3 linked regions of the Thiocapsa bogorovii genome follow. The protein of the gene in region 2 interacts with the protein of the main gene of each other region in a pairwise test. Links are inferred from orthologs where the notes say so. Each region holds a gene or a part of one and is shown on either strand. Other genes may lie near its edges. The genes, in order: ybgC, acpP and bioH.

Evidence for each region.
Region 1: the proteins of acpP (region 2) and ybgC interact in binary tests that used the Escherichia coli proteins (3 or more experiments, as listed by UniProt). The link is inferred for Thiocapsa bogorovii from one-to-one orthologs.
Region 3: the proteins of acpP (region 2) and bioH interact in binary tests that used the Escherichia coli proteins (3 or more experiments, as listed by UniProt). The link is inferred for Thiocapsa bogorovii from one-to-one orthologs.

Annotation. Positions count from the first base shown.
Region 1 is NZ_CP089309.1:4,531,407-4,538,203, reverse strand. The notes cover bases 1,905-4,704. They hold ybgC (tol-pal system-associated acyl-CoA thioesterase), read right to left. Parts: upstream 3,634-4,704; coding sequence 3,175-3,633; downstream 1,905-3,174. Other genes in these bases: LT988_RS20090 (methyltransferase domain-containing protein), read right to left, coding at 4,550-4,704; LT988_RS20095 (methyltransferase family protein), read left to right, coding at 3,878-4,369; tolQ (protein TolQ), read right to left, coding at 2,504-3,178; tolR (protein TolR), read right to left, coding at 2,040-2,483; tolA (cell envelope integrity protein TolA), read right to left, coding at 1,905-2,018. Outside these bases: Tol-Pal system beta propeller repeat protein TolB, read right to left, coding at 1-668; more of tolA, read right to left, coding at 684-1,904; more of LT988_RS20090, read right to left, coding at 4,705-5,440; LT988_RS20085 (thioredoxin domain-containing protein), read right to left, coding at 5,643-6,797.
Region 2 is NZ_CP089309.1:5,314,883-5,321,864, reverse strand. What follows is about bases 724-3,708. They hold acpP (acyl carrier protein), read right to left. Parts: upstream 2,342-3,708; coding sequence 2,105-2,341; downstream 724-2,104. Other genes in these bases: fabD (ACP S-malonyltransferase), read right to left, coding at 3,223-3,708; fabG (3-oxoacyl-ACP reductase FabG), read right to left, coding at 2,496-3,236; fabF (beta-ketoacyl-ACP synthase II), read right to left, coding at 751-1,989. Outside these bases: pabC (aminodeoxychorismate lyase), read right to left, coding at 1-636; more of fabD, read right to left, coding at 3,709-4,173; LT988_RS23655 (beta-ketoacyl-ACP synthase III), read right to left, coding at 4,220-5,176; phosphate acyltransferase PlsX, read right to left, coding at 5,176-6,204; rpmF (50S ribosomal protein L32), read right to left, coding at 6,267-6,443; LT988_RS23640 (YceD family protein), read right to left, coding at 6,585-6,982. UniProt on the Escherichia coli protein: Carrier of the growing fatty acid chain in fatty acid biosynthesis.
Region 3 is NZ_CP089309.1:305,362-312,277, reverse strand. Bases 2,201-5,119 are described here. They hold bioH (pimeloyl-ACP methyl ester esterase BioH), read right to left. Parts: upstream 4,107-5,119; coding sequence 3,294-4,106; downstream 2,201-3,293. Other genes in these bases: bioF (8-amino-7-oxononanoate synthase), read right to left, coding at 4,299-5,119; bioC (malonyl-ACP O-methyltransferase BioC), read right to left, coding at 2,392-3,297; bioD (dethiobiotin synthase), read right to left, coding at 2,201-2,366. In the rest of the region: LT988_RS01455 (trypsin-like peptidase domain-containing protein), read right to left, coding at 1-261; LT988_RS01450 (D-alanyl-D-alanine carboxypeptidase/D-alanyl-D-alanine-endopeptidase), read right to left, coding at 309-1,532; more of bioD, read right to left, coding at 1,599-2,200; more of bioF, read right to left, coding at 5,120-5,474; LT988_RS01425 (SDR family NAD(P)-dependent oxidoreductase), read right to left, coding at 5,510-6,259; LT988_RS01420 (squalene/phytoene synthase family protein), read right to left, coding at 6,490-6,916. UniProt on the Escherichia coli protein: The physiological role of BioH is to remove the methyl group introduced by BioC when the pimeloyl moiety is complete. It allows to synthesize pimeloyl-ACP via the fatty acid synthetic pathway through the hydrolysis of the ester bonds of pimeloyl-ACP esters.

The sequences.
Region 1 (6,797 bases), 780 kb from region 2 along the record:
ATGCGACGTCCGTCGGGAGACCAGGCCGGCGACATGATGGGCTCGCCGGAGGAGACGATGGTCTGCGGGTTGAAGCCGTCGGCGTCCGCGACGCGCAGGGTCACGGTCTGGCCCTCGCCTTGACCGGTGGCGGTCACGTAGGCGATGCGTGTGGCTGCGACGCCGCGCTGGCCGGTCAGCTTCTGATAGATGATGTCGGAGATCCGGTGCGCCGTGTTGCGCATTCCCGTCTTGGTGGAGACGATGGTGCTGCTGGCGAGCTGATTGCCGCGGAAGACGTCATAAAGGATGAAGCTGACACGGTAACCGCTGCCGTCGGCCTCGACACGGCCGATGACCAGGTTGTTCATCCCGAGCAGGCTCCAGTCGCGCAGATCCACGTCCTCGTGACGGGCCGGCATGTCGAGCATGTCGCGTGTCGGCATCGGGCGAAAGCGGCCGGTGCGCGCCAGATCGGCGCTGATGACCGCGGCGATATCCACCGGCGGGATCAGCCCGTCGCTCACGCCGAAGGGGACCACCGCGATCGGCTGCGCGGCCTCCACACCGCCGGTGACCTCGATGTTCAGACGCGCCTGCGCCGGCACGGCAACGAGTCCGAGCCCGAATCCGAAAAAGACGACTGCAAAGGTCAGTAGGATCGAGGTGCGGCGCGGATGTCGGGGCATAGGGATCTGTCCTGGCTAGGGCTTGAAGGTGAAATTGAACTCGCGAAAGCGCTCGAACAGGGGGCCGGAAGGCACGGGCAGGGGCGATGCCTGATTCACCGCGGCTACGACCGATTGATCGAAGGCGGTGTTGCCGCTGCTTTGAATTACGCGGACGCTGTCGGGCACCACATCCCCGCCGGGGATGAGCCGTACGGTGACGACCGTCGCGAGATCACGCCCGGTCGCCGGCGGCCGGACCCAGAACTGACGCACCCGATCACGGATCACGGGGACGTAGCGGTCGGCCTCGCGCGCGAGCTGCTCGGATGCCAAAGACGACAGCAGATCGTCCTCGCGGGCACGCTGCGCCTCTTCCGCGGCGAGCCGGCGCTGCGCCTCCTCCGCGGCCATCCGCCTGGCCTCCTGCTCGATGCTTTCTTGTGCAAGCTCCTCGACGAGACGACGCTCCTCGATCTCGGCCATCAGGCGAGCCTCCTCCTCAAGCTGCCGCTGCCGCTCAAGGGCTGCCTCGGCGTCGGCTCGGCGCTGCGCCTCCGCACGACGCTCGATCTCGGCACGGCGCTCGGCCTCAACCCTCGCGCGGCGTTCGTCTTCAGCGCGTGCCGCCTCGGATCGCCGTTGTGCCTCGGCCCGTGCCGCGGCCTCCGCGGCAAGACGTTTCTCTTCGGCGAGACGCTCCGCCTCGGCCTTGGCGGCTGCGGCCTCGGCGGCCAGACGCTCGGCCTCGGCGCGTCGTGCGGCCTCTGCACGTCGCTCGGCCTCTGCGCGCCGTTCGGCCTCGGCCCTCGCAGCGGCCTCCTCCGCCTCTCGTTCGGCCTGCGCTCGGCGCTGGGCCTCGGCCATGCGGTCGATCTCCAGCTGGCGGCGCGCTTCGGCCTCGGCTGCAGCAGCTTCGGCCTCGGCTGCCAGGCGCTCGGCTTCGGCGGCGGCGCGAGCCGCCTCTGCAAGACGCTGCGCCTCCTCGCGTTCGGCGTCGGCCTGACGCTCCGCGTCGACCGCCTCCGCCTCGAGCCGCTCGGTCTCGAGCCGGGCGGCCTCAGCCGCGCTCAGGTCTTCAAGCGTCACAGCATCAGGCGGCTCCTGCGCTTGCGGAATGATCTCCGTGCCGACCTCGGGACTGATCTCGGGCCCGGCCGGACGGCGCGCCTGCTCGGCCTGAAACTGCGCGACCATCGCCTCGAGCGCGGCATCGCTCACGACGGTCGCCTGAACCACGCGCGGCTTGCTCCCCGCCTCCGTGATCGGCCGGTCGATCTTCACGCCCACGAAGAAAAGCAGGGCGAAAAAGACATGCAGACCCAGCGACCAATAGAAGGCCCCCGGGTTTTGCCTCAGGATGTGCCACATGTCGGGGCTCGGGCCGCAGCGCTAGGGCTCGCGGCGCTCCGGCGGCACCGTCACCAAACCGACCTCCGGAGCGCCTGCCGCCTGAGCGACGACCATGGCACGAACCACACGCCCGTAGTCGACCCGGTGGTCCGCCCGCACCAGGATCGGCGTTTCGGGCCTGTATTCGAGCACGACACGAATGCGGTCGAACAGGATTTGCTCGCTGGCCGGGGCGTTCTTCTCATCTCCGATATCGATGTAATAGTCGCCGAACTCATCGACCGTAATGATCAGCGACTCGGTCGTCGGGCTTGGGATCCCGCCGGCCTTTTCCTGCGGCAACGCCACCTTCACACCCTGGGTGATCAAGGGCGCCGTGACCATGAAGATGACGAGCAGCACCAGCATCACGTCGATGTAGGGCACAACGTTGATCTCGGCCATCGGCCGGCGGCGCTGTCTGGAACGGGTGCGCTTGAGCATCTAACGGGGTCCTCGAACGCTCAGTTGCGGCCTTGGCGCTGCAGCAGGGTCGAGAACTCTTCCATGAACTCCTCGTAGCGGCTGTTGAGACGCTCGACCTGATAGGCGTACCTGTTGTAGGCGATAACGGCGGGGATGGCCGCGAAGAGACCGATCGCGGTGGCGACCAGGGCCTCCGAGATGCCCGGCGCGACGAGCGCGAGGGTGGCCTGCTCCACGTTCCCCAGCGCATGGAAGGCATGCATGATGCCCCAGACGGTCCCGAACAGACCGATATAGGGGCTGGTCGAACCGACCGTCGCCAGGAAGGTCAGGCTGGTCTCCAGGCGATCCATCTCGCGGCTGAGGGCGACGCGCATCGAGCGCTCGCTACCCTGCAGGACAGCCATCAGGTCGTTGCCCTCGATCTTGCGCAGCCGCACGTATTCCTTGAATCCGGCGCGAAAGATGGACGGCAGACCATGTTCGCCCTTGCGGTTCTCGCTCAGATCCTTGTAGAGCGCACTGAGATCTCCGCCGGACCAGAAGCGCTCTTCGAAGGCATTGGCGCTTTTGCGTGCCTTGGAGAGCACGCGCCCGCGGTCCAGGATCATGGTCCAAGAGGTCACAGAGGCGATGACGAGCACCAGCAGGACCAACTGCACCACCAAACTAGCCTGGAGAATCAGGTTGAACATCGACAGATCGGACGTCATGACACGGGCTCCGCTGGACCGCTCGCAAAGGGCAACAACTCGGACAAGAGATCGCCGGGCAGGCGCGCGACGCGCAAGGTACCGGCATCGATGCAGGCGATCCTGACGGAAGCTCGGCAACAACAGGCACCGTCCTCGTCGCGAATCACCTGCTGGTCGAACTCCAGACTCGCACCGCCCGGCCGCACCAGACGGGAGGTCACGCTCAAGCAGTCATCGAGACGTGCGGGTGCAAGATAGTCGATCGCAATGCGACGCACGGCGAAGACGATGCCGTGACGCGCGCGCAAGGCACTTTGCTCCTGCCCAACGGCGCGCAACCATTCCGTGCGCGCTCGCTCCAGGAACTTCAGATAATTGGCATAGAAGACGACACCGCCGGCGTCGGTGTCTTCGTAGTAGACCCGCACCGGCCAGGTAAAGGTCAACAATCGGGGATCGCTCGATGTCGGCACGGCAGGGATCGCATGTTGGGGCTTGACTCAAACTGCGGAAGTGTACCGGAAAGCACCCGTGCGGGCACCTTGCGTCGAAGGGGCGCCGAATGGCGCGTTGCCGGCCATCGTTGCAAGTCGGCACCCGAGCCTCGGCCGTTGTGCCTCGCAACGCTCGGCACAACGTACGCGGATGTCAGACAATGCCGGTCATAGCGACCCGACCGACGGTCGCCGGCGCTCAACCTCCGACAAGGACCCCGACATGACCCGTTTCTCCTTCCTGAAGGGCCACCGCGGCGAATATCTCGTCGTGCTGCAGTTCGTGCTCTTCTTTGCCTTTATCTTCACCCCGGCCTGGAACCCGCTCGCGACCCCGGCGCTTATGGATACCCTTGCGCCCTTGCGCTGGCCGGCGCTGATCGCCTTTTGGACAGTCGCCCTCGTCCTCGGCGGTTTCGGCTCGGTCCATATCCGCGAGTATCTAACCCCCCTGCCCTACCCGGTCGATCACAGCCAGCTGGTCAAGCACGGCGTCTACGCCCTCGTTCGCCATCCGCTCTACAGCAGCCAGCTCTTCGCGGCGGCGGGCTGGGTGCTTTTCACCCTCAGCATCTCCCACCTCGCGATCCTGGTCCTCGGCTTCTTCTTCTTCGACTACAAGGCCAGCAAGGAAGAAGGCTGGCTGACCGAACGTCATCCGGAGTATGCGGAGTATGCGAAGGGGGTGAAGAAGCTCGTGCCCTTCCTCTACTAAACCGCGTCCGAGTTTCTCTGCTTGCTCGTCGCCCGAGGTCGGCCTTGGATGGTTTCTGGACCGTTTCAGTCGACGCGGTTTAGGAGATTGAAAGCATTTTGCCCTTCTTCGTTCTCAAAACCGCGCCAGGTTTAAGTCGCTTGGTCGTCGTGAGGGTCGTCACCGGTAAAACCGCGTAGGTCACAAAAGGCGCGGTTTAGAGGCGGCGGCGAGCACATAGTCCAGACCGCCGTAGACGCTCTCGGCGCTCATGCCGAGTGCAAGTCGTGCCGGGAGTCGGGTTGCGGGGTGGAGTCGGTCGAGCGTTTCCGGGTGTCTCGAGAGGTAGTCGTGCAGAGGGGTGTAGACGCGATCGCGGATGGAGGCGACCTCGACATCTCCGAAGCCGCAGGCCTCGAGCTTTTCTGCGTAGCGCTCGCGGGTGTAGACGTTTTCGGCGGGGATGGCGAACTTGCTCGCGACCAGCCGCCAGGACCAACGTTGTTTCAGGCGGGTACGCCAATCCTCGGAAAGGGGCGTAGGGATGATATCGGCCGTGACCAATCGGCCGCCCGGGCGCAGGACACGGAAGGCCTCCTCGAAAAAGCGTTCGCGGGTCTTGAAGTGGAAGGCGCACTCGAGGGCGACGACCTTGTCGACTGAATTCGACGGCAGCGGCATGTCCGTGGCCGAACCTTCGCGCAGATCGATGCGCTCTTCCAGCCCGAGGTCTTTGACCCGCCCGCGTGCGACGGCCACCTGGGAAGCGGTGATGTTCAGTCCCTGGATGTGATCGGGTCCATAGGTCCGAAGCCAGTAGATGTCCTGGTCGGCGAAACCGAAGCCGACGTCCAGCACCCGATCGCCGGGCCCCATCGATGCGCGCTCCGCGACCAAGGCGGCCAGCGCCTGGCACGCATCGTCCAGACTCTGCTCCGCGCTCCAGTAGCCCAGGTTGAGATAGAGCCCGTTTTCGGTGGCCAGGTCGGTCGACAAGAGGTCGTAAACGCGGGTCACGTCCCATGATTTGAAGGGGTTATAGAGCCAATCGAGATAGGCAAGGTGCCGTCGAAACGGCCGGGCTGTCGACATGAGGGATGACCTGCTGGTGGGTGGGGCTCGCCGGGCGGCGTTAGCGGTGCGGAGCGCGAGCAATGCATGGAATTCGGCGCTCTGTGGAGCTGCCGACGTTGTCGTTGTCGTGATCGACACGGAACGGCATCCGCGATTGTGCCGTGCCGCGGAGGCACGACAAACGGTCGGCGGCCGTTGCGCTTCCTATCGTCAGCACAACCTACGGGGTCGGATTCAAGACATCGGCGAGCGATTCGGTCGGCGGCTCGCAGTGGGTACCTCGGCAGCGGTAGATGCGCGGGCGCTCGCCCGGCACCATGGCGGCGAGCGTGCCGGGCAGATGGGTTTCCTCGCTCGGGATACCCAGGACAAGGCGCCGCGGTCGGTAGCCGCGCTGGACCTCCCGGCGCCATGCGTCGAGACGCTCGTCGCCGGCGCGGATCACCAGGGTCTCGGGCGGGTCGAGCCACTCGTCGAGCGCGAACAGGAGTGTGGCGTGGGCATAGGGCATGCGCCGGATCGACTCGGCCGCGAGCTTCAGGGTCCGTTCGGCCGCGGCGAGATAGCGCGGCTCGCCGAGGAGATGGCCGAGCCGCTGAAGTGCCACGGCAGCGATGCCGTTGCCGGACGGGACGGCCTCGTCGGCAAGCGGCTTGGTGCGGTGGATCAGGGTCTCGTGATCCCGCCCGGTGAACCAGAAGCCGCCGTCGATCGGATCCTCGAACTGATCCAGCAGCACCTCCGCCAGGGCGATGGCGAAGTCTAGATCCACCCGCGACCAGCGAGTCTGCAAGAGCTCCAGCAAGGCATCCAACAGGTTGGCATAGTCGTCGAGGTAGGCGTTGAGGTGGGCGGTGCCGTCCTTGTAGGTTGCGAGCAGCCGACCCTCAGACCAGAGTGTTTCGCGGATGAAGGCGAGTGCCTGCTCGGCGGACTCCAGATAATCGGGCCGATCGAAGGTGCGCGCGGCACGCGCTATGCCTTTGATCATGAGCGCATTCCAAGCGGTCAGGACCTTCTCGTCGCGACCCGGTCGAACGCGGCGCTCGCGTTCGACATAGAGGGTCGCGCGGGCGGCCGCGAGCAACGCCTGAACCTGCGCCGGCTCCAAGCCGAGGTCGACGGCAACAGCTTCGGGAGTGCGGTACCCGTGCAGATGCCAGCGGCCTTCGAAGTTGGCCGGACGATCCAGACCATACACGGCGGCCAAGGGCGCATATTCGGCCGGCGCGAGCAGCCCCCTGATCTCGTCGCGATCCCAGACATAAAACTTGCCTTCCTCGCCCTCGCTGTCGGCGTCCAGGCTGGACCAATAGCCTCCCTCCGGGGACTGCATCTCGCGCAGCACCCAGTCCGCGGTCATGACGGCGGCATC
Region 2 (6,982 bases):
GATCCCGGCCCGCGCCGCCGCTTCGAGTGCGACCGAACGCACCGTTCCGGCAAGGCCGCTGCGCGTCACCGCAGGCGTGGCGAGCGCGACACCGTTCCAGACAAAGAGATTCGTCATCGTCCCGCCCACGACGTCACCGGCGTCGTCGCACATCAGACCCTCGGCGATCTGCGGATCGTCCCATTCCTGTCGGGCAAGCACCGCGTCCAAACGGTTGAGATGCTTGATCCCGGCCAGACGCGAATTCACGGACGCTGGTGTCTCGCAATATCGGATCGCGACACCCCCGTGCGCAAGCGGATCGACGTTCGGAGGCGAGGCATAGGCCAGCAAGATGCGCCGGGGGTGCGGCGAGGCCGGAGGCCGATAACCGCGACCGCCGACGCCGCGGGTGACGATCAGCTTCAGAATGCCATCATCGAGTGCCGCGCAGATCCGAACAGCCTCCTCGCGCAGAACCGATCGCGAGGGCTGCGGGATCCCCAGCCGATCGGCGCCGAGCGCGAGACGCGCCAGATGGCGGTTCCACAGACAAGGCATTCCCTCGCGGATCAGAATGGTCTCGAACAGCCCGTCGCCATAGTGCAGACCGCGATCCCCGACAGGAAGCCGATCATGCTCAAGCCCGTCGACCAAGACGCGTCGAGTCCCGATCGCACCGGAGGCGCTGTCGTCAGCCGACGGATCGTCGATCGGAGAGGAAGGCGACGGACCGACCAAGCGGCGTCGAACTCGATTCGCGAACCGACCCTAGGGTCGGCGGAAAGCGAGGGTCCCGTTGGTACCGCCGAATCCGAAGGAGTTGGTCAATGCGACATCGATGCGCATCTCTCGGGCGGTATTGGGGACGTAGTCGAGATCGCAGTCCGGATCCGGAGTCTCGTAGTTGATGGTCGGAGGCGCGGTCTGATCGCGAATGGCGAGGATCGTGAAGATCGCCTCCGCCCCGCCGGCAGCACCCAACATGTGACCGGTCATCGACTTGGTCGAGCTGACCGGGATCTCGTAGGCGCGCTGTCCGAACGCGCGCTTGATGGCCATCGTCTCGGCTGCGTCGCCCGCGGGTGTCGAGGTGCCGTGCGCATTGATGTAGTGCACCTGGTCCTTGTCGAGACCTGCGTCCGCGAGAGCGAGCAGCATGCATTCACAGGCGCCTTCACCGTCTTCCGACGGCGCAGTCATATGGAAGGCATCGGAGTTCATCCCGACACCGACCAGCTCGGCATAGATGGGTGCGCCGCGCGCCTTGGCCCGCTCATACTCCTCGAGCACCACGACCCCGGCGCCGTCGCTGAGGACGAAGCCGTCGCGATCGCGATCGAACGGCCGGCTGGCCGCCTCGGGCGCGTCGTTGCGCGTGGAGAGCGCTCGGGCCGCGGCGAACCCGCCGAGTCCGACAGGCGAGGTTGCCATTTCGGCGCCGCCGGCGATCATGACGTCCACGTAGCCGTGGCGAATCATGATCGCGGCCTCTCCGATGTTGTGCGTCGCCGTACTGCACGCCGAGACGATCGAATAGTTCGGGCCTTTCAGTCCGAACTTGATCGAGAGGTTGCCGGCAACCATGTTGATGATATTGGCAGGAACGAAGAAGGGTGAGATCCGACGCGGCCCTTTGGTGCGGTAGGCTTCGTAATTGTTCTCGATGCCCGTGATCCCTCCGATCCCGGATCCAATCGCCACACCGATACGGCGACGGTTGGAGTCATCGATTTCGAGCCCCGCGTCGGCGATCGCCTGACAGCCGGCAGCCATTCCGTAATGGATAAACTTATCCATCTTTTTGGCTTCTTTCTCGGAGACGTAATTGCCGATCTCGAAGCCATAGATCGGGCCACCGAAGCGAGTGCTGAACGGCTCGATATCGAAGTGGGTGATGGGTTTGATCCCGCTTTTGCCGGCGAGGATGTTGTCCCAGGAGGACTTGACGTCCAAACCGACCGGCGCCACGAGGCCCAAACCGGTGACCACTACCCTTCTGCCTGACATTGCCTACCCCTTTCGTTCGAAACGCGATATTCGACGCTCGCCGCCGCGCCGGCATCCAGCTGCGGCCGACGGCCTTCGAGCCTCGGAGCACCCGACCCGGGTGCCGGACACCTGCCTAGGCCTGGTGCTGGTTGATGTAGTTGATGGCCTGTTGGACGGTGGTGATCTTCTCCGCGTCCTCGTCCGGGATCTCGGTTTCGAACTCTTCTTCGAGGGCCATGACCAACTCAACCGTGTCGAGTGAGTCCGCGCCCAGATCGTCGACGAAGGACGCCTCCGAGGTCACTTCCTCTTCTTTGACGCCGAGTTGTTCGACAACGATTTTGCGGACTCGATCTTCAACGCTGCTCATGGGGCTGATTCCTCCGGATGAATTAAGGTGGCCCTCGCTGGACCAGGCGGTATTCTAGTGACAATCGACGGCCGATGAAAGCCGCATCAATCCTCGGCAAAAAAGCACAAGGATCTGATTTATTTGATCTTAATCATATCGACGACGATGTCTTTCATGCCATGTACATGCCGCCGTTCACGTGTAGGGTCTCGCCGGTGATGTAAGCCGCTGCGGGAGAGGCCAAAAAGACCACGGCGCCAGCGATCTCCTCGGGCTGTCCGAGACGCCCCAAAGGGATGCCCCCGATCAATGACTGACGTTGCGTCTCGGGCAGTGCTCGGGTCATGTCGGTATCGATGAACCCGGGTGCGACACAGTTGACCGTGATCGCGCGTGATCCGACCTCCCGGGCCAACGCCTTCGTGAAGCCCATCATGCCTGCCTTGGCGGCTGCGTAGTTGGTCTGACCGGCGTTGCCCATGGCGCCCACCACGGAGGCGATATTGATGATCCGGCCTTTCCGAGCCTTGGTCATCGCACGCAAACAGGCCTTGGTGACGCGGTAGAGCGAGCTGAGATTGGTCTCGATGACCGAATCCCACTCCTCGTCCTTCATGCGCATGAGGAGGTTGTCATGCGTAATCCCCGCATTGTTGACAAGAATCCCGGGTGCACCTAAGCGCTCGGCGATCTCCCCGATTGCGGTCTCGACCGAGGCTGGATCGGAAACGTCGAGCACGACCCCGATGCCCCGGTAACCGGCTTGAGTGAGGGCGTCCTCGATCGACCGCGCGCCGGCCGCCGTCGTTGCGGTACCTGCAATGGCGGCACCCTGCTCGGCCAGCGCCATCGCAATGGAACGACCGATCCCGCGCGAGGCGCCCGTCACGAGCGCGATGTCATCTTTCAGCATTGCCTATCGCCTCCAGTGCCGCTTCGAGTGACTTCGGGTCGAAGACCGGCAGTGTCGTCAGATTGTCGTCGATTCGTTTGTTCAGCCCCGTCAGGACCTTACCCGGGCCGCACTCGATCGCGATGCGAAGACCTTCGGCGGCGACGGCATGCACCGTCTCGACCCACCTGACCGGGCGATACAGCTGCTGGACCAGTTGATCGCGCAGCTCCGCGCTGTCGGTGGCGCTCTGCACGCTGGCGTTGTGTAGGACCGCAACCTCCGGGACCCGGATCTCGATCGCAGCCAACCGTTCGGCGAGTCGATCCGCGGCGGGACGCATCAATGCACAATGCGAGGGGACACTGACCGGCAAGGTCACCGCACGCTTTGCGCCCGCAGCCTTGGCGGCGCCGAGGGCACGGTTCACGGCCGCGGTCTCGCCCGCGATCACGACCTGGCCCGGTGCGTTGAAGTTCACCGCCTCGAGCACTGCGCCCTCGGACTGCGCGGCGCAGAGCGCCACGACATCGGCATCGCTCAGACCCAGTACGGCGGCCATCGCACCCTCGCCCGCCGGGACCGCCTCCTGCATGAAGCGCGCACGCTCGGCCGCCAAACGCACCCCGTCGGCAAAGCTCATGGCTCCTGCAGCGACCAGGGCCGAATACTCGCCCAAGCTGTGACCGGCCATCAGACGCGCCGGCGATCCGCCGGCCTGCTGCCAGGCGCGCCAGACCGCGATACCGGCGGTCAGCATGACGGGTTGGGTGTTCCGGGTGAGATCCAAATCGGCTTTCGGGCCTTCGCTGACCAAACGCCATAGGTCGAGATTTAAGGCATCCGATGCCTCATCGAAGGTCCTGCGGACCTCCGGGTACGATTCGGCCAGCGCATCGAGCATCCCGATCGACTGGGAGCCTTGACCGGGGAAGAAAGCGGCAATCATGTGTGTCATCCTTATCGGCAACGAACCTGCAACGAATCGAACGTCGACAAACCGATCAGTAGCGGACCAAGACCGAACCCCAGGTGAAACCACCCCCGAAGGCTTCCATCAAGAGGAGCTCGCCACGTTGAATGCGCCCGTCACGCACGGCCTGATCGAAGGCCAGCGGAATCGAGGCCGCGGAGGTATTGCCGTGCTCCGCGACCGTGACCACGACGCGCTCCATGGGCAGATCCAGCTTGCGCGCGGTTGCCTGAATGATTCGGATATTGGCCTGGTGCGGGATCAACCAGTCGATCTCCGACTTGGACATACCGGCGGCCGCAAGGGTCTCGTCGACGATGCGCCCGAGCGTCGTGACGGCGACCCGGAAGACCTCGTTCCCCTTCATCTCGATGAATCGGGCGTCGGGATGCCCGTTGCCGAGTCCTCCCGGGACTTGAAGCAGGTCCTTGTAGGAGCCGTCTGCGTGCAGATGTGTCGAAATGATGCCCGGCTCGTCAGCGGCTTCCAAAACCACTGCGCCGGCTCCGTCTCCGAAGAGGACGCAGGTGCCGCGGTCCTCCCAGTTCAGGATACGTGAAAGCGTTTCGGCCCCGACCACCAGCGCCCGTGTGGCGGCGCCCGTGCGGATGAACTTATCGGCAACGCCGACCGCGTAGACAAAGCCCGTGCAGACCGCCTGAAGGTCGAAGGCCGGGCAACCGTGGACGCCGAGACGCTGCTGCAGGAGGCAGGCGGTACTCGGGAAAAACTGATCCGGTGTCGTCGTCGCGACGACGATCAAGTCGATGTCGGAAGGCCGCAGACCGGCCGCATCCAGCGCTCGGCGGGCCGCGACCTCGGCGAGATCGCAACAGGTTTCCCCTTCGGAGACCAAATGGCGTTTTTCGATGCCGGTGCGCTCGAAGATCCAGGTCGCCGTGGTGTCGACGATCGCCTCCAGATCGGCATTCGTCATCGTCCGGGCCGGGAGATGACTCCCGGTCCCCAGGATGCGCGAGTAAATCATCAGGCGATCGCCTTGTATTGTCCGCTGTCGAGGTGCCGGCCGACTTGCTCGCCGATCCGCTTGGGTATGTTCGCGTGAATCTCCTTCAACGCGATATGGATTGCATTCTCGAATGCGATCTCGTCTGCACCGCCGTGACTCTTGATCACGATCCCGCGCAGACCGAGGAGACTGGCCCCGTTGTAGCGACGGGGATCCATCGTACGGCGAAACTGTTTGAGAATGGGCATCGCGGCGAGCCCGGCGAGCCTGCTGAGCCACGTTCGCTTGAACTGGGTGCTCAGGGAGTGACTGACAAACTTGGCCACCCCTTCGCTGCACTTGAGCGCAACGTTGCCGACGAATCCATCGGCGACGACCACGTCGATGTCGTCGAGGAAAATGCCGTCGCCTTCGACATAGCCGACATAGTTTAAGCCGCTGCGCAGGAGCAGCTCGTTGGCCTGCTTGACCTGCTCGTTGCCCTTGATCTCTTCCTGACCGATGTTCAGGAGCGCGACACGCGGTGCAGCAACGCCTTCGACGGCGGTGACCAGCTCACTGCCCATCACGGCGAATTGGAAGAGATGCTCGGCCGTGCAGTCGACGTTGGCACCCAGATCCAGCATATGGGTGTGTCCGTGAAGAGAAGGCACGGCCGTAATGATCGCCGGGCGATCGACGCTCGGCAGGGTCTTGAGCACGAAGCGTGCGGTCGCCATCAGCGCTCCGGTGTTGCCTGCGCTGACACAGGCGTCCGCCTCGCCGCTCTTGACCAGATCGATGGCCACGCGCATCGAGGAATCCTTTTTGCCCCGCAACGCTTTTGACGGCGCCTCGTCCATCCCGACTTCTTGGGTCGTCGGGCGGATCTTCAGTCGAGTCCGGTCGGCGTTTCCGAGGTGCTGACCGATCCTCCTCTCGTCGCCGACGAGAATCAGATCGACGCGATCCGAGGCTGCAAGGAAGCGAAGCGCAGAGGCAATCACGACACCCGGGCCGTGATCGCCCCCCATGGCGTCGAGCGCGATTGTCGAGACAGATCCCATCCCGAGAACGTTCGAGCTGCGGTCGTACGCTGGTTTTAGAGCTCCGAGGCGACCGCGTACGGTCACTCAGAGCGATCCAGAACCTTGCGGCCCCGGTAGAAACCGTCCGGTGTCACGTGGTGGCGAAGATGCGTCTCGCCGCTGGTCGGGTCGACCGACAGTGTCGGCTTGCTCAAGGCATCGTGCGAGCGACGCATGCCACGCTTGGACGGGGTTTTTCGATTTTGCTGAACGGCCATCTTTGATCTCCGAATAACGCGCGGCCGCTACTCGAGCGGAATCGCGATGTTTTTGCCAATCTATCGATGAATGCTGTTGGGGGACGGTCTCCTGCGCAGCGGGGACCCGCCGAGCTCAAGCCTCCGGACCGTCCCGTGTGCTCATTTCCCGGGTGTTTGTTTGAGTGCGGCCAAGATCTCGAAGGGCCCTCGCCTAGCCTCCGATCCCGTTTCCCGGTTCCTTGCCGATGCAGTCGCCTCGCCATGTTCAACCGGACCCGCCGTGCAGGATCCGACAGGATGCCGCGGAACGACGGGAACCGCCAGCAGCAGCTCGTCTTCGATCATGTCCAGAGGAACGAGCCGTTCCTCGGTCACCAGCCAAGGGTCGAGATGCTCGGGGAGATCGAGCGCTTCCTCGTCCCGGCGGATCAACGCCAGCTGGATCCGAGCGTCGACCGGAATCTCAACCTCGCCGAGGCAGCGCTGACAGCACAACCGAAGCGTCGCGCGAACTCGACCCGCTACGATGCACCGACCGTCTCGATCCCGGGAAAACC
Region 3 (6,916 bases), 5.0 Mb from region 2 along the record:
GGGATGATCCTCCATCGGAACCTCGGACTTGACCGAGATGTTCACCACCGCAGGGGTCACACGCCGCATCAGCGGCGCGAGCGACGGGAAGCCGGAGGCGGTGCCGAGGACCGGGGCGCCTGCGATCGTGGTCGGTAGGCCCGACTCGCGGTCGGTACTCGGCGAGATTGCGCAACCCGTCGCGAGCAGCGCAACGAACGCCGACGCCGCGATCGAGCCCTTTCCGCGCCGGGGCCCAGGGGCAGCTGTCGAACATTCCACGGCGAGCTCCCGATGGTCGAAGGGATGAAATGGAGCCGAGCGAACGGTCAACGCGCCAAGCTGCTGGCGACCCGTTGTCTGATGGCGCCGTCGACCGGCTCGTTGATCATCAGGGCGAAGGGTTCCCAGCTCCCGCCCCGGCGGACATAGCCGGCATAGGTGCTGACCCCGCGCAAGGTTCCCGTCTTGGCGCGCACGGAGGGGTTGCCGTCCTGCTGGGGCATCAGATCGCGGTAGGGCACGAAGGCGTCGAGCAGCTCCACGAGCTGGCGGGCGCTGAGCCGATTGGCGCGCGAGAGACCGGCGCCGTCGTCGATCGTGAAGTCGCGCCACGCGAAGCGCTTGCGCGAGAAATCGGTCATGGCGCGTTTCGCGCCGCTTATGGTGACCTGACCGGTGCCCTTCGGATCGGCCAGCCGTAGGAAGAGCGCATTGGCGATGAAGTTGTTGGAATACTTAAGCATCGGCGACACGATCTCGGCGAGGGTGCGGCTGTTGGCGTGGCGGTAGATGCGCTTGGCGTCGCGCGGCATGGTCGCGAAACGTTGTTGTTCTCCGACCTGGATGCCGGCGCCTTCGAGCTTGGCGGCGAGCAGCTCGCCGAAATAGCGCAGCGCCTTGTCGCGCTCGCGCAGATTCACGCGCTGCTTGCCGGCGGCTCCGGCCATGCCGAAGCGCCGGGCCGAGTCGGTGAGCGGGGTTTGGGGCTCTGCGCTCTTGACGCTGTTGCCGGTGCGAACCAGGCTGACCGTGTTGAAGTTGGCCGCCAAGGCGGTTACGGGTGCGTCGTAGGGGTTGTCGGTCGAGGAGCGTCCGGCGATCTCGACGTCCGGACTGAAGAAACTGTCGTCGAGCCCGATGCCGGTGATCCGGCGCGGGCCTTTGGCCGAGAGCGCACTCACCACCTTGTCGAGCTCCTCCGAGACCAGATAGGGATCTGCGTAGCCCTTGACCCAGAGCCAGCCGGCGTCGTCGGTGTAGAAGTCGGTCTCGAAGCGGTGGTTGCGTCCCCAGGTCTCGAGCGCGGCGAACGCGGTCAGGACCTTCATGGTCGAGGCCGGGATGCGCGGTGTATCGGCACGCGTCGCGATCAGATCACGGCCGTTCTCTTGCAGGAGCAGGCTTGCTTGCGGCAGGGCCCGGACTTGGGCGACAGGATCCGCAAGGGCCGTCGGCGCAGCCATGAGGGTGGCGATCGCAAACGTGACCAGGGCGGGGACCTTCGATTGCGGGCGACGGCTGCTTTGAGACGGCATTGAAAGGGCGATCATTCCGGATCCGATGTGGGTGAAAGGGGTGCGAGGTCTCGAGGCCCAAGGATAGCCGACAACGCCCGGCTATGCGCGTCGCTTTGCTGTCCGAGCTCCTTCGCCTTTCCGCGCCTCGGTCCGAGTCCGCGTCGTGGCGAGCTTGGCGGCATGTCTGGGCTGTAGGTCGATCAGCTCGGGATGGAGGTATTCGGTTAACTCGCTCGGGGTCGGTGTCTCGAGCCACGGCAGGACACCCAGGCAGGGCGCATCGATCAGGGCCGCGAGTGTGGCGAGGTTGGCGTCGCGAGACAGCATCGTCGGGTCGATCTGATTGCCGACCCAGCCGACCAGGACGCCTCCCGTGCTCTGGATGCTCTCGACCGTCAGCAGGGCGTGATTGATGCATCCGAGCCTCAAGCCGACCACCACGATGACCGGTAGTCCGAGCGCCTTGGGGATGTCGCTGACGAAGAGCGTCGGCCCCAAGGGGACGCGCCAGCCGCCGACGCCCTCCACGATGACCTGATCGGCCTCGCCGGCGAGCGCTCGGTAGGCTTGCTCGATGGTCGGAAGGCCGATCTCGATGCCGGCCTCTCCGGCGGCAATGTGCGGCGCGATCGGAGGCGCGAAGGCGTAAGGATTGACCAAGCCGTAAGGCGCCTCGGAGCTGCCCTGCATGCGCAGTCGCAGGGCGTCGTCGTTGCGCAATCCGTCGGGTCCACGCGCGCAACCGGAGGCGACGGGTTTCATCCCGAGCACCTTCAGCCCCGTTGCCTGGAACGCGGCCATCAGCCCGAGGCTGATCTCGGTCTTGCCGCAGCCGGTATCCGTTCCTGTCACGAAGAGCCCGTGCATGGCGATGCGATCCTCCGTTCGGGGGTCAGCCCCCGGTCTCGACGGCGCGATCCGCGGGGGAGATCTCGCGATTGCGGCGTCCGATTGCGCTTACGGGGACGGCGATGCCGCCCTCCGCGGGTTTTTGCTCCGGCACCCAGGCGTGGCCATACACAACCTCGTAGCTGGCCGGTAGTCGACCGTCGCTGCGGTGGATCTCGTAGGCCGCGTCCAAGGCGGCAAGCCGGGCACGACCCGTGAGACCACGCGGACGATCCGCGGTTGCGTTGCCCGCGCCAAGGATCTTCAAGTCCTTCATCAGCTCGCGGATGGCGGGGTAGGTCAGGGTGATCCGCTCGGCGTCCATGACAGGGTCTGCGAAACGGGCGCGTACCAGGGCATCGCCGACGTCGTGCATGTCGAGAAAGGGGCTCACGTGCGAGGCGCCGTCGACCTGTGCCCAGGCCTGGCGAAGCTCTTTCAGGGTATCGGGTCCGAAGGTCGTGAACATCAGGAGTCCGCCCGGACGCAGGACGCGCAGGCACTCGGCGAAGGTTCGATCCAGTCCGTTGCACCATTGAAAGGTGGCGTTCGAGACGATGAGATCGACCGCACCGTCCGCGAGCGGAAGCGATTCGGCATCCGCACAGAGGCAGAGCGGACGCCTGAGCCAGCGACCGCGTCGGCGTGCCTGCATCAGCATGCCGTGTGCGAAGTCCAACGCGATGATCCGCGCCTTGCGATAGCGTCGGTACAGCGCTTCGACGGCATAGCCGGTGCCGGCCCCGAGATCGAGCACGCGCGCGGGTTCGAGGCGCACGTAGTCGAGGCGTTCCAGCAGCCGATCGGCGATCTCGCGCTGGAGCACGGCGACACTGTCGTAATGCTCTGCGGCTTGCTCGAAATTCCGCCGGGCTCGGTCTTTGTCGATCCTGTGGCCGATTGGATTCATGGTAGGGCTCGAGACGCGCTCGGACCGAGCTCCGGTTCCTCGAGCTGAGTCAGGAAGTCCCGAACGATCTCGCCGGTTCGATTCGGATGCGAGAGATGGGGCGCGTGGGCGGCGCCCTGGACGATGGCGGTGAGCGCGCCCGGCATCAGGATCTCGACACGCTCGGCCACGGTCGGGGGCACAAGGGTGTCATGGGTGCCGAAGATCCAAAGCACCGGACAGCGGATGTCGGGGAGCCGACCGCGCATGTCTTCGTCGCGCAGGATATCCAGACCCACCGCGAGTGCGTCCGGCTCCGGCTGCGGTTGCTCGGCGATACGCCGGCGAAGGCCCCGCAGGGTCTCGCGCGCGGCATCGCTGCCGCGCACTTGGAGTGCGAGAAAGCGGGCGAGTGTCTCTGCAGGGTCGGCAAGCAGGTCGGCGTGGAACTGGTCCAGTGTCTCGGGGAGCATGGCCGGCATCCAGTCCGCCGCACGCACGAAACGCGGCGTGCCGGTCATGAGGATCAACCCTTTGACCCGCTTCGGCGCACGCACCGCCGCTGCCAGGGCGACCAGTCCGCCGAGCGACCAGCCCAACCAGATCGCGCGCCCGGGCGCTGCTTCCAGACAGGCATCAGCCCAGGACCAGAGGTTGTCCAGTCGGGGTGAGAAAGCGCGATCGCCGTGGCCGGGCAGATCAATGGGGCAGGGGATGACGCCGGGCGGGAGATCGCCGGCGAGATTGTCCCATACGGCGCTGTTCATCCCCCATCCATGGAGGAGGACCAGTTGACGGTCAGAGTTCGGTGCGTGTGTCGGGTGGGTCATTCGGTGCTTGGTCAACCTTTCGAAAATGGGGGTCGCGCGTCGGTCTCCTCGGGATCGCACGGCTCGGCGCTCGATTTTAACCTATTGGCTCCGTCGGAACGGCAGCACGGCGCCGGCGTTCCCCCCACGAGGTCGACTGTCGGAATTCGCGACGCTCGTCCGACCTGCAGGTGCGTGCGCCTTTGTTCCGGGCTATGTGCTCGGCGTCGCGGGTCGCAGGGCTCCGAGCGCGTCGAGCAGCCGGTCGACCATGGTCTCTGTGTGGGCGGCCGAGAGACAGACCCGCAGACGTGCACTCCCCTCGGGGACGGTGGGCGGACGAATGGCGCCGACGAGGATCCCGCGGGATTCCAGCTGCGCCGCCCAGGCCAGCGCCTGGTGGCTACTCCCGGCGATCAGCGGCTGGATGGGTGTCGGCGATTCCGACAACGGCAAACCGAGCTGGTTCGCTCCCGCGCGGAATCGGGTGATCAGCGCCTGAAGGTGCTCGCGTCGCCAGTCCTCGCGGCGGGCCAGCGCGAGGCTCGTGCGTGTCGCCTCGGCAAGCGCCGGGGGTGTCGCGGTGGTGTAGATGTAGCTTCGCGCACGCTGGATCAGGGTCTCGATCAGCGTCTCGGGGCCGGCTACGAAGGCGCCAAAAGTCCCGAACGCCTTGCCCAGGGTGCCCATCAAGATCGGCACCTCTTCGGCACCGAGCCCGAAATGATCGAGCGTCCCGCGCCCCTCTCGGCCGAGCACCCCGAGCCCGTGGGCATCGTCCACCAGGAACCAGGCGCCCGCGCGGCGTGCGAGCAGGGCGAGCGCGGGCAAGGGGGCGAGATCGCCGTCCATGCTGAAGACGCCGTCGCTGGCGATCATGCGAGTGTCTCGGTCGCCGATCAGGCGGTCGAGCTCGGCGGCATCGGCGTGGGGATAGCGGCGTAGTTTCGCGCGCGAGAGGAGGGCGCCGTCGAGCAGCGAGGCGTGATTGAGCCGGTCCTGCCAGAGTGTGTCGCCGCGGCCGGTCAGTGCCGCGATGATCCCGAGGTTTGCCATGTAGCCGGTCGAGAAGAGGAGCGCACGGGGCCGCCCCGTGAAGTCCGCCAGCTCCTCCTCCAGGGCATGATGGGCGGTACTGTGTCCGTTGACCAAATGGGAGGCACCGCTGCCGACGCCCCAACGCTCCGCGCCTCGTTGCAGTGCCGCGATGACCTCGGGGTGATTCGCGAGCCCCAGGTAGTCGTTGCTGCAGAAGCTCAGCAAGGGGCGGCCGTCCACGATGGCCTCCGGCTGCTGCGGACGGTCCTGCACGCGACGGCGCCGATAGAGCCCCGCGGCCCGGAGTCGGTCGAGTGCGGGGTCGAGGGCTTGGTCGCGGTCGGGGCTCATGGCGGGCGCATCGGCTGCGTTCGGGTGCGCGGCTCTCAACCTGGGCCTTGCGCCTGAAGGGCCTCGCCGTTCGTTCCCCGTCCGGCCGGTCCGAGCAGGTGGACGTAGATCCCGGTGACGGTTTCGGGCAGGGGGTTGTTCAGCGCGTTCTCGCCGGGATAGAGGCGGGCGCGCAAGGCGGTCCGCACTACGCCGGGGTCGATGCTGTTGGACCGGATCTTCCCGTTTTCGCGCATCTCAGAGGCCAGGACCTGCATCAGTCCTTCGATGCCGAACTTCGCCGCAGCGTATGCGCCCCAGTAGGCCAGCCCCTGACGACCGACGCGGTCGGAGGTAAAGACCACCGAGGCGTCTTCGGAGGCGCGCAGCAAGGGCATACAGGCCTGCGTGAGGAGGAAGGGCGTGGTGAGATTGATGCGGATCACGCGATCCCATTCGCTCGCGTCATAGTCGTCGATGCGGCTGAGGAAGGGTGCGTAGGAGGCGCAATGGGCGAGTCCGTCGAGACGCCCGAAGGCATCGCCGAGGACGGTGGCGGCGGCGAGGAAGTCGTCCTCGGTCGAGGTCTCCGGGTTGAGCGGTAGGATCGCCGGCTCGGGCCCGCCGTCCGCTTCGATTCGGTCGTAGACCTCGGCGAGATCCGACTCCTTCGATTGCGACAAAACGACGGTCGCCCCGGCAGCAGCACAGGCAAGCGCAACGGCGCGTCCGATGCCTTCGGCTGCGCCTGTCACCAGAATTACACGCCCGTCCAGTCGATCGGCGTCGGATTGTCCATAGTCCATGGGTTCAAATGCCTCTTGCTGGGTTGTAAAGATTCGGGATTATCGCCGCGATCGCGCGAAGCGGCATTGACGATTAAACCGCGTCAGGAGCGATATGCTCGTTTTCGAGTGCGCTCGACGTTCGGTGCATCAAAAGACGTTTGCGGGGACGCGGTTTAAAACAATCTTTTTTGGATCTTCTAGACCGCGCCGGCTCCGACGGTCGTCAAGTCCGCCGCGGCCGATCCCCATCAAGAACAGGATATACCGCGCGGGGCGCGGTTTAGCCGACTCTCGCGCCAGGCGTTCCAGAGCTTGCGGATCGGGGTCAGTGCGATGCGTTGATCAGCGACCTCGAAGTCGCTGGCCGCGATCTCGGCGAGCAGGCGATCCGCAAGACGGACGCGGATCCGGATCGTGGCGGGCAGGCGAGGGAGGTCGTGGCTCAGGTCGGCGCGATGGCGATCCAGATCCTCGGCGAGATCGGCGAGCAGCGGGGAGAGGTGCTTGCGGATCTCGGTCGGTCCCTGTCCGGTGTGACTCATCCCGTGGCGCTTCAGCCGGTCCTCCGGCAGGAAGCCGCAGCGGTCCCGGCGGAGCAGGCGGCCGCTGTCCCGGACGAGCTCGACCAAGCCGCAATAGCTCCCGGCGCGTCGGGCAGTGGCCAGACCGGCCGGT